DNA from 2 places in the Streptomyces sp. NPDC001056 genome. Region 2 is predicted to be linked to the other one. Evidence: riboswitches for the same ligand, from Rfam matches in the RefSeq annotation. Region 2 holds a riboswitch; the other holds the start of a gene.
The links. Region 2 has a riboswitch for ZMP and ZTP ahead of ACWDD7_RS09950 (glycine hydroxymethyltransferase). Riboswitches for the same ligand answer to the same signal wherever they lie in the genome.

Region 1: another riboswitch for ZMP and ZTP. It lies ahead of ACWDD7_RS17035 (bifunctional 5,10-methylenetetrahydrofolate dehydrogenase/5,10-methenyltetrahydrofolate cyclohydrolase); the one in region 2 lies ahead of ACWDD7_RS09950 (glycine hydroxymethyltransferase).

Annotation. Positions count from the first base shown of each region.
Region 1 covers NZ_JBSFLI010000012.1:150,429-154,826, forward strand. Annotated here, with positions in the region: gene ACWDD7_RS17030 (alcohol dehydrogenase catalytic domain-containing protein) at 679-1,704, shown strand; gene ACWDD7_RS17035 (bifunctional 5,10-methylenetetrahydrofolate dehydrogenase/5,10-methenyltetrahydrofolate cyclohydrolase) at 1,825-2,685, opposite strand; ZMP/ZTP riboswitch at 2,711-2,791, opposite strand; gene ACWDD7_RS17040 (nuclear transport factor 2 family protein) at 3,150-3,515, opposite strand; gene ACWDD7_RS17045 (hypothetical protein) at 3,681-3,986, shown strand; gene ACWDD7_RS17050 (acyltransferase domain-containing protein) at 3,996-4,398, opposite strand, start outside.
Region 2 covers NZ_JBSFLI010000006.1:156,088-160,485, reverse strand. Annotated here, with positions in the region: gene trpS (tryptophan--tRNA ligase) at 52-1,068, opposite strand; gene ACWDD7_RS09950 (glycine hydroxymethyltransferase) at 1,233-2,684, opposite strand; ZMP/ZTP riboswitch at 2,718-2,806, opposite strand; gene ACWDD7_RS09945 (glutathionylspermidine synthase family protein) at 3,048-4,232, opposite strand; gene ACWDD7_RS09940 (hypothetical protein) at 4,245-4,398, opposite strand, start outside.

The DNA.
Region 1 (4,398 bases), on a different contig from region 2:
GGGCCGGGGCGAAGCGGGCGGCGCGGGTGCCGGGCGGCGGCGGGGCGCCCAGGGGGACGAGCGGCGGGGCCGGGCGGCGCACCCGACGGTGCGTCCAGCCCGCCGCACCGGACCCGCCCGACGCCGTACGCCACGGCGAGCGAACGCGGCGGGACGTCCGTGTCCCTCTACGGCGCTGTGCCCGGCGGCTCACCGACGGCGCGGTCACCATGACCCACTCCGGCTGCTCGCCGAGGCGCCGCGCCGGACCCGCACCCGGGTGTACGAGCCGGTGCGCCGCTTCGGCCGACGGCACCGGGGGACACCCTCGGCGTGCTGCTGCCGGTGCTCGCCCGGCTCGGCGCGATCCCCGAGACCACCGGCACCAGCAGGATGGAGTACCTGCTCGACGTCACGCGGAGGACGGGGGCGGACGGCGCGGGGCCGGGCCGGAGGGGGATTCAGGCGCGGGGACGCAGGCGTTCCGGGGCCGGGGACGTCCGGGACGTTCGGCGCGCGCGATCGGGCCGGAACTGGTCTGCTGGGGGAGGGGCGGGCCGTCGTACCCGCCCTGTCAGGCACCGTACCGGGCCCGTCCGGCCGTACCCGGCGGGTCCGTGGGGAGCGGCGGCCGTCGCGCCCGTTCCCCCGCGACCCGGCCGCCTCCCGCCGCTCGCAGTCCCTTCTCCGGAGAGATCCATGAGTAGCTATCGAGTCGCCCAAGTGACCGCGGCGAACGGCACCTTCGAGCTGGTCGAGCGCGAGGTGCCGAGGCCCGGCCCCGGCCATGTGCGGATCGCCGTCGAGGCGTGCGGCGTCTGCCACAGCGACGCGCTGTTCGTCAGCGCGGCGGTGCCGGGCGTGACGTTCCCCGAGGTGCCCGGACACGAGATCGCCGGGCGGATCGAGGAACTGGGCGAGGGGGCGGGCGACCGCGGGTGGCAGGCCGGCGACCGGGTGGCCGTGGGCTGGTTCGGCGGCAGCTGCGGCCACTGCCGGGCCTGCCGCGAGGGCGACTTCATCGTGTGCGAGAACCTCAAGGTGCCGGGCTGGACCTACGACGGCGGCTTCGGCGAGCGGGTGATCGCACCCGTGGACGCCCTGGCCCGGATTCCCGACCCGCTGGCCGCGAGCGACGCCGGGCCGCTGGCCTGCGCCGGCGTGACCACGTTCAACGGGCTGCGGCGCAGCGCGGGGCGCCCGGGCGACCTGGTCGCGGTGCTCGGCCTCGGCGGGCTCGGGCACCTGGGGGTGCAGTACGCGGCCGCGATGGGCTTCGAGACGGTCGCGATCGCCCGCGGCCCCCAGAAGGCCGACTTCGCCGAGCAACTCGGCGCCCACCACTACGTCGACAGCACCGCCGCCACCCCGGTCGCCGAGGCGCTCCAAGCCCTCGGCGGCGCCAAGGTCGTCCTCGCCACGGCCGGCAACTCCGAGGCCATCTCCGCCACGGTGGACGGCCTCACCCACCGCGGTGAACTGGTCGTCATCGGCGCGGACGTCGCCCCCCTCGACATCAACCCGAACCAGCTCCTCATGGCGGGGCGCGTGGTCCGGGGCCATCCCTCCGGGACCTCGCGGGACATCGAGGACACGATGGCCTTCAGCGTCCTGCACGGCATCCGGCCGATGACGGAGAAGGTGCCGCTCGGGGAGGCGGATGCGGCGTACCGGAAGATGATGTCGGGGGGCGCGAGGTTCCGGATGGTGCTGACCACCGGCTGAGCGGGTGACGGTGAGGGGGCGACTCCGGCCGTCAGGGTGGAGCCACGGGGGTCGGGGGCCCGGTTCCGGACGGTGGTCGGCCGGCGCTCGGTGCCGGCGCGCGTGACCCGGTCCGGCTCCTCAGGCCGCCTCGGTCCCCCCGGCCGCGGCCTCCGCCGCCGTCACCGTCTGTTCCAGCAGCGTGGCGATCGTCATCGGGCCGACGCCGCCCGGCACCGGGGTGATCAGCGAGGCGCGCTCGGCGGCCGAGTCGAAGTCGACGTCGCCGATGTTCCCGGCGTTGTAGCCGGCGTCGATCACGACCGCGCCGGGCTTGATGTCCTGCCCCCGGATCAGCCGGGGCCTGCCGACCGCCGCGACGACGATGTCGGCCTCGCGGACCGCCGCCGACAGATCCCGGGTGCGCGAGTGGCAGTACGTGACCGTCGCGTCCCTGGCCAGGAGCAGCATGCCCACGGGCTTGCCGAGGATCGCGCTGCGGCCCACCACCACGGCCCGCTTCCCGGCCGGGTCGACGCCGTACTCGTCCAGCAGCCGCAGGATGCCGCCCGGTGTGCAGGAGACGAAGCCCGGCAGGCCGAAGCTCATGGTGGCGAAGGAGGCGAAGGTGACCCCGTCGACGTCCTTCTCCGGCGCTATCGCCTCGAACGCGGCCCGCTCGTCGACGTGGTCGCCCACCGGATGCTGGAGCAGGATTCCGTGCACCGTCGGATCGGCCGACAACTCCCGCAGGGTGCCCACGAGTTCGGCGGTGGTCGTGGTGGCGGGCAGGGCCACGTGCCGGGAGGTGATGCCCGCTTTGCGGCAGCGGTTCTGCTTCATCCGGACGTACGTCACGGATGCCGGGTCCTCGCCGACCAGCACGGTCGCGAGGCAGGGCGCGACGCCGGTGCGCGCGGTGAGTTCCGCGGCCCTGCGCGCGGTGTCCTCGATGATGTGGCGGGCGAGGGCGGTTCCGTCCATGAGACGGGCCTGGGTCATGCGGCACACTCCTGAGCTGGATCGATTCTCTCGCCCAGGCGCGCGGCAACCACCATGGACCGCTCCCCGGTGGTTCTCCACCTCAGCGCCAGTCACGGCCGGGTACAGCGTAACCGAGCCACGCACGGGCCGAGCCCCCGGCTTCCGACGCCCACCCCGTGAGCGCGAGCCGAGACCGGCCTCACCTCAAGTCCCGGCCGTCCCCGCCGTGTCGCGACGGCCGCCTCACCGCGTCCTGCCGCGCCGAAGGGGCCGAAGACACCGAAGGCGCGGAGCCCGCGGCACCGCGGTACGCGGCCGCACCCGCACCGCCTTCAGCGCCGACCGCACCACCGCCGTCGTCACCGGCACACGCGCCGCCGAGATCGGCCCCCGTCGCCGCGGCCGCGCCCGTCCCGCCACCGCTCGGGCCGAGAAGGTCCAGGTCAGCCGCGAGCTGACCTGGATTCCGGCGAACCTCCCGCCTACTCGTCCCATGCCTGGATCAGTATCTGCTCGGCGATCTTCCCGTCCCGCAACGTGATCATGGACTCGGCGAGGACGCGGGTGCCGTCCCCGTACTGGCAGGACTCGGTGAACGCGGCGTGGTCGCCCTGCACCACGCACCGTTCCAGCTTGTGGATCATGTCGCGGCGGTAGACGTCGTCGAGCATCTCGGCGATCTCGCCGCGGCCGTGCAGGATCTTGGGGTGGCTGGGCTGGGTGTTGCGGTCGACGATGCGGATCTCCGCGTCGTCCGCGTACAGGGCCAGCAGCGTGTTCCCGGTGTTCCCCTCGATGCCTCGGCGCAGTGTCTCGGTGTCGAAGCCAGAGCCTGTCGCGGTGCCCATGGTGACCTCCTTCAGGCGCTCGCGGCCCGGCGGACCGTGCGGGCCCCGTCTTCGAGAGTCCTCCGGCCCGGCGGCCTCGGCAAGCGCACGGGACGCGCTCCACCTCACGAGTGAGCGGCGGCCGCCGCCCGTGTCCGGCCGGGGGGCGCGGGCGTTGCTGAGAGCATGATCTCAACACGCCGTATCGTCGCCGTCCTCGGTCTCGCCGCCGGGGTCACGGGCCTGGCCGCGCCCCTCGCCAACGCGGCAGACGCGAGCGCCACGCACACCGGGCGGATCAACCCCATGACCACGCTGGACACGCTCGCCGCCAGCGGTCTCCCGGCCGCACAGCAGGCGGAGATGCCCGCGGTCTCCGAGCAGCTCAAGGCCCTGAACCAGGTCAGCGAGCTGAACAAGCTCAGTGAACTCCACCAGGTCACGGACATCGTGGCACCGGTCACGGGCCTGCTGCCGGCCGTACAGGCCTGAGCCGGCGCCTCACGCCGGCGCGCTCCCGAGTCCCGGCCCGCTGCCCGCGTCCAGCACCGCCCAGTCCCTGGCCACGGCGTAGGCCGAGCCCGGGTCGGCGGCGGTGCCGGGCGGGAGGCATCCGGGGAGCGCGCGGGTGAGGGTGTCCCCGGGGCCCAGCTCCAGCCAGGTGCGCACCCCGTCCCGGTGCAGCAGGGCGGCCACGTCCGCGAACCGCCGGGTCGGCGGGCCCGGCAGCCAGAACCCCGGCTCGGTGGTCTCGGCGGTCACCGGGCGGGCGGTGACGTCGGAGACGAGGGGGAGCCGCGGCGGACAGGGACGGAGCGCGGCGAGCGCACGGCCGCAGGCGGCGAGGGCCGACCGCGGTGGCGCCTCGCCCGGGGCGCCGTCCGGCAACCGGGCCAGCGCCCCG
Region 2 (4,398 bases):
GCGCGCCGGTCCCGTGCTCCTCGGCGCGGGCCGTGCCGTTCCGTGCCTCGTTCAGTGCTTCGCCGGCAGGAAGCCGACGCGGTCGTACGCCTGGGCGAGGGTCTCGGCGGCGACGGCGCGCGCCTTCTCCGCGCCCTTGGCGAGGATCGAGTCGAGCGTCTCCGCGTCGTCCAGGTACTGCTGGGTGCGCTCGCGGAACGGCGTCACGAACTCCACCATGACGTCGGCGAGGTCGGTCTTGAGGGCGCCGTACATCTTGCCCTCGTACTCCTGCTCCAGCTGCGCGATCGACCTGCCGGTGAGCACCGAGTAGATGGTGAGCAGGTTGGAGACACCGGGCTTGGCCTCCACGTCGTAGCGGATCACGGTGTCGGTGTCGGTGACCGCGCTCTTGACCTTCTTGGCGGTGGTCTTCGGCTCGTCCAGGAGGTTGATCAGGCCCTTCGGCGTGGACGCCGACTTGCTCATCTTGATCGACGGGTCCTGGAGGTCGTAGATCTTCGCCGTCTCCTTGAGGATGTACGGCGCCGGGATCGTGAACGTCTGCCCGAAACGGCCGTTGAAGCGCTCGGCCAGGTCCCGGGTCAGCTCGATGTGCTGGCGCTGGTCCTCGCCGACCGGCACCTGGTGGGCCTGGTACAGCAGGATGTCCGCGACCTGGAGGATCGGGTACGTGAACAGGCCGACCGAGGCGCGCTCGGCGCCCTGCTTGGCCGACTTGTCCTTGAACTGGGTCATCCGGCTGGCCTCGCCGAAGCCGGTGAGGCAGTTCATCACCCAGGCCAGCTGGGCGTGCTCGGGGACATGGCTCTGCACGAACAGGGTGCAGCGGTCCGGGTCCAGACCGGCGGCGAGGAGCTGGGCGGCGGCGAGGCGGGTGTTGGCCCGCAGCTCCTCGGGGTCCTGGGGGACCGTGATCGCGTGCAGGTCGACGACCATGTAGAAGGCGTCGTGGGTCTCCTGGAGGGACACCCACTGGCGAACGGCGCCGAGGTAGTTGCCGAGATGGAACGAGCCGGCGGTGGGCTGGATGCCGGACAGCACGCGGGGCTTTTCAGCAGAGGCCATGTCCCCATTCTCTCATCGGCTGAGGGTGGGATCGGCCCGTGCGGCGGGGGTGGTGCGGGGGCGCGGGAGGCCGCGGGTCGGCCGTGGCTCGTCGCGCCCCGCGGCGGAGCCGCGTGTCGCACACGGCCCCGCGCCCCCGGGTCGAAAGCACCTCGGGGCGTTCGTCAGCCCAGGTCGACTTCCGGGTACAGCGGGAAGCCCGCCACCAGGTCCGTCGCCCGCTGGGCGATCTCCTGCGACACCTTCTCGTCCAGGACGTGGGCGGCCTTGGAGGGGGCGCCCGACTTGGTGGTGCCCGGTTCCGTGGTCGTGAGCACGCGGTCGATCAGGCCGGCGACCTCGTCCATCTCGGTCGTGCCGAGGCCGCGGGTGGTCAGGGCGGGGGTGCCGACGCGGATGCCGGAGGTGTACCAGGCGCCGTTGGGGTCGGCCGGGATGGCGTTGCGGTTGGTGACGATGTTGGAGTCGAGGAGCGCGGCCTCGGCCTGGCGGCCGGTGAGGCCGTAGGAGCCGGCGACGTCGATCAGGTTGAGGTGGTTGTCGGTGCCGCCGGTGACGAGGGTGGCGCCCCGGCGCATCAGGCCCTCGGCCAGCGCGCGGGAGTTGTCCACGACGCGCTGGGCGTAGTCCTGGAAGGAGGGCTGCCGGGCCTCGGCCAGGGCGACCGCCTTGGCGGCCATGACGTGCGGCAGCGGGCCGCCGAGGACCATCGGGCAGCCGCGGTCGACCTGGTCCTTGAGGGAGTCGTCGCACAGCACCATGCCGCCGCGCGGGCCGCGCAGCGACTTGTGGGTGGTGGTGGTGACGATCTGGGCGTGCGGAACCGGGTCGAAGTCGCCGGTGAGGACCTTGCCCGCGACGAGACCGGCGAAGTGCGCCATGTCGACCATGAGGGTCGCGCCGACCTCGTCGGCGATCTCGCGCATGGTCCGGAAGTTCACCAGCCGGGGGTACGCCGAGTAGCCCGCCACGATGATCAGCGGCTTGAACTCGCGGGCCTGGGCACGCAGCGCGTCGTAGTCGATGAGGCCGGTCGCCGGGTCGGTGCCGTAGGAGCGCTGGTCGAACATCTTGCCGGAGATGTTCGGGCGGAAGCCGTGGGTGAGGTGGCCGCCGGCGTCCAGGGACATGCCGAGCATCCGCTGGTTGCCGAAGGCCTGGCGCAGCTCGGCCCAGTCGGCTTCGGTGAGGTCGTTGACCTGGCGGGCGCCGGTCTTCTCCAGGAAGGGGGCCTCGACCCGGTCGGCGAGCACGGCCCAGAAGGCGACGAGGTTGGCGTCGATGCCGGAGTGCGGCTGGACGTAGGCGTGCCGGGCGCCGAAGAGTGCGCGGGCGTGCTCGGCGGCCAGGGACTCGACGGTGTCGACGTTGCGGCAGCCGGCGTAGAAGCGGCGGCCGACGGTGCCCTCGGCGTACTTGTCGCTGAACCAGTTGCCCATCGCGAGGAGGGTCGCCGGGGAGGCGTAGTTCTCGGAGGCGATCAGCTTGAGCATCGCGCGCTGGTCGGTGACCTCCTGGCCGATGGCGTCGGCGACGCGCGGCTCCACGGCGCGGATCACGTCGAGGGCGGCGCGGAAGGCGGTGGACTCGGTGGACAGGGGCTGCTGCTCTGGCATGGGGACCTCCGGACGGCGTGCGTTTCAGCGTTCACGTTCGGCCCAGGCGCACGGCACTGTTTCCCGCAAGGCCGCTCCCCGATGGTCCGTCCCATCCCAGCGCGCCAGTCACGGCCCGTGGCTCAGCGTACCGGCCGCGCCGGAGGGCGGAGATCCGGCGTCCACCATGCGGGCGAGGGCGTGGACGGCTCGTCGAGGGCCGGGCGCAGGCCGCGGTGTACTCGGCGGGCGTCGCCCACGTCACCCGGGCCATGGCCCGCCACGGCCTGCGGCGCCCGGTCTGCGTGACCTCCACCGTGCTGTTCGACGGACCGGCCCCGGGGAGGACGCCCACGAACGGGCGTTCCCGGACGTGCGCCGGCGTCAGAGGATCACGTGCGGCACGAAGCGGGCGTACTCGTCCGTGACGGGGCCCGCGGACTCGCGGATGCCGAGGCCCGCGGGCTCGTCGTCGATGACCCAGGCGCCGAGGACGACGTGGTTGCCGTCGAAGGTGGGCAGGGGGGCGAGTTGCTGGTAGCAGCGGGCTTCGGGGTGGTCGGCGGGTGGGGTGCCCGGCGGGTGCAGGGTGATGCCCTCGCCCTCGCGGCCCAGGAGGGGCTTGGCGACGTAGCCGGTGGTGGTGGCGAGGTCGCGGGGGCCGTCGAGGTGGGCCGGGAGGAGGTTGGGGTGCCCGGGGTGGAGGTCCCACAGGACGGCCAGGAGGGCCTTGTTGCTGAGGAGCATCTTCCAGGCGGGCTCGATCCACAGGGTGCTGCCGGTGCCGCCGCCGTTGTCCAGGGTGTCCAGGACGTGGCCGCCGAAGGCGTCGGTGGTGAGCCATTCCCAGGGGTAGAGCTTGAACAGGGCGCGGATGAACCGGAGCCGGTTGTCCACGAAGCGGCCGGAGAGGGTGTCCCAGCCGATCTCCTCCATGGCGAGCCAGTCGGTGTCCAGACCCGCCTGCTCCGCGGTCTCCTTCAGGTAGGCGACCGTCATCAGGTCCTCGCCCAGCTCGTCGGCGGCGGAGTGCGCGAAGTGCAGCGGGCTGCCGGGCGGCAGCAGCGCGGCCTGCCTGCGCCAGGAGTCCACCAGGCGTTCGTGCAGGGAGTTCCACTGGTCCGCGCCCGGGAAGCGGTCCTCCATCCAGAACCACTGCGGGGAGGCGGCCTCCACCAGGGACGTGGGGGTGTCCGCGTTGTACTCCAGCAGCTTGGCCGGGCCCGTTCCGTCGTAGCGCAGGTCGAAACGGCCGTAGAAGGAGGGCAGTTCGGCACGGCGGTGCCAGGACTCGGTGACCGCGGCGGCGACCCGCGGGTCGGTGATGCCGAGGTCGGCGAGGCGGTCCTCCGCCACGATGTGCTCGGCGGCCGCGAGGCACATGGCGTGCAGCTCGGCGACGGTCTCCTCCAGCGCCTCGACCTCGGGGAGCGAGAAGACGTAGTACGCGCTCTCGTCCCAGTACGGACGCAGGCTTCCGTCGGGGTGCCGGGTGAGCGGGTAGATCAGCCCCTGCTCCTCGACGGTGCGCTGCCAGCCGGGACGCGGGGTGGTGGTACGGCGTTCCATCCGATGCCCCGGTCAGCCGCCGGAGCTGTGCGAACCGCCGCCGAAGCCGCCGCGGTGCACCCCACCGGTGCCGTGGTGCGTCGAGGAGTGGCTCGTGGAGTGCCCGGAACCGTGGCGCGGCTCGGTGAAGGAACCGCCGTCCACCCAGGAGCCCTTCTTCTTGCCG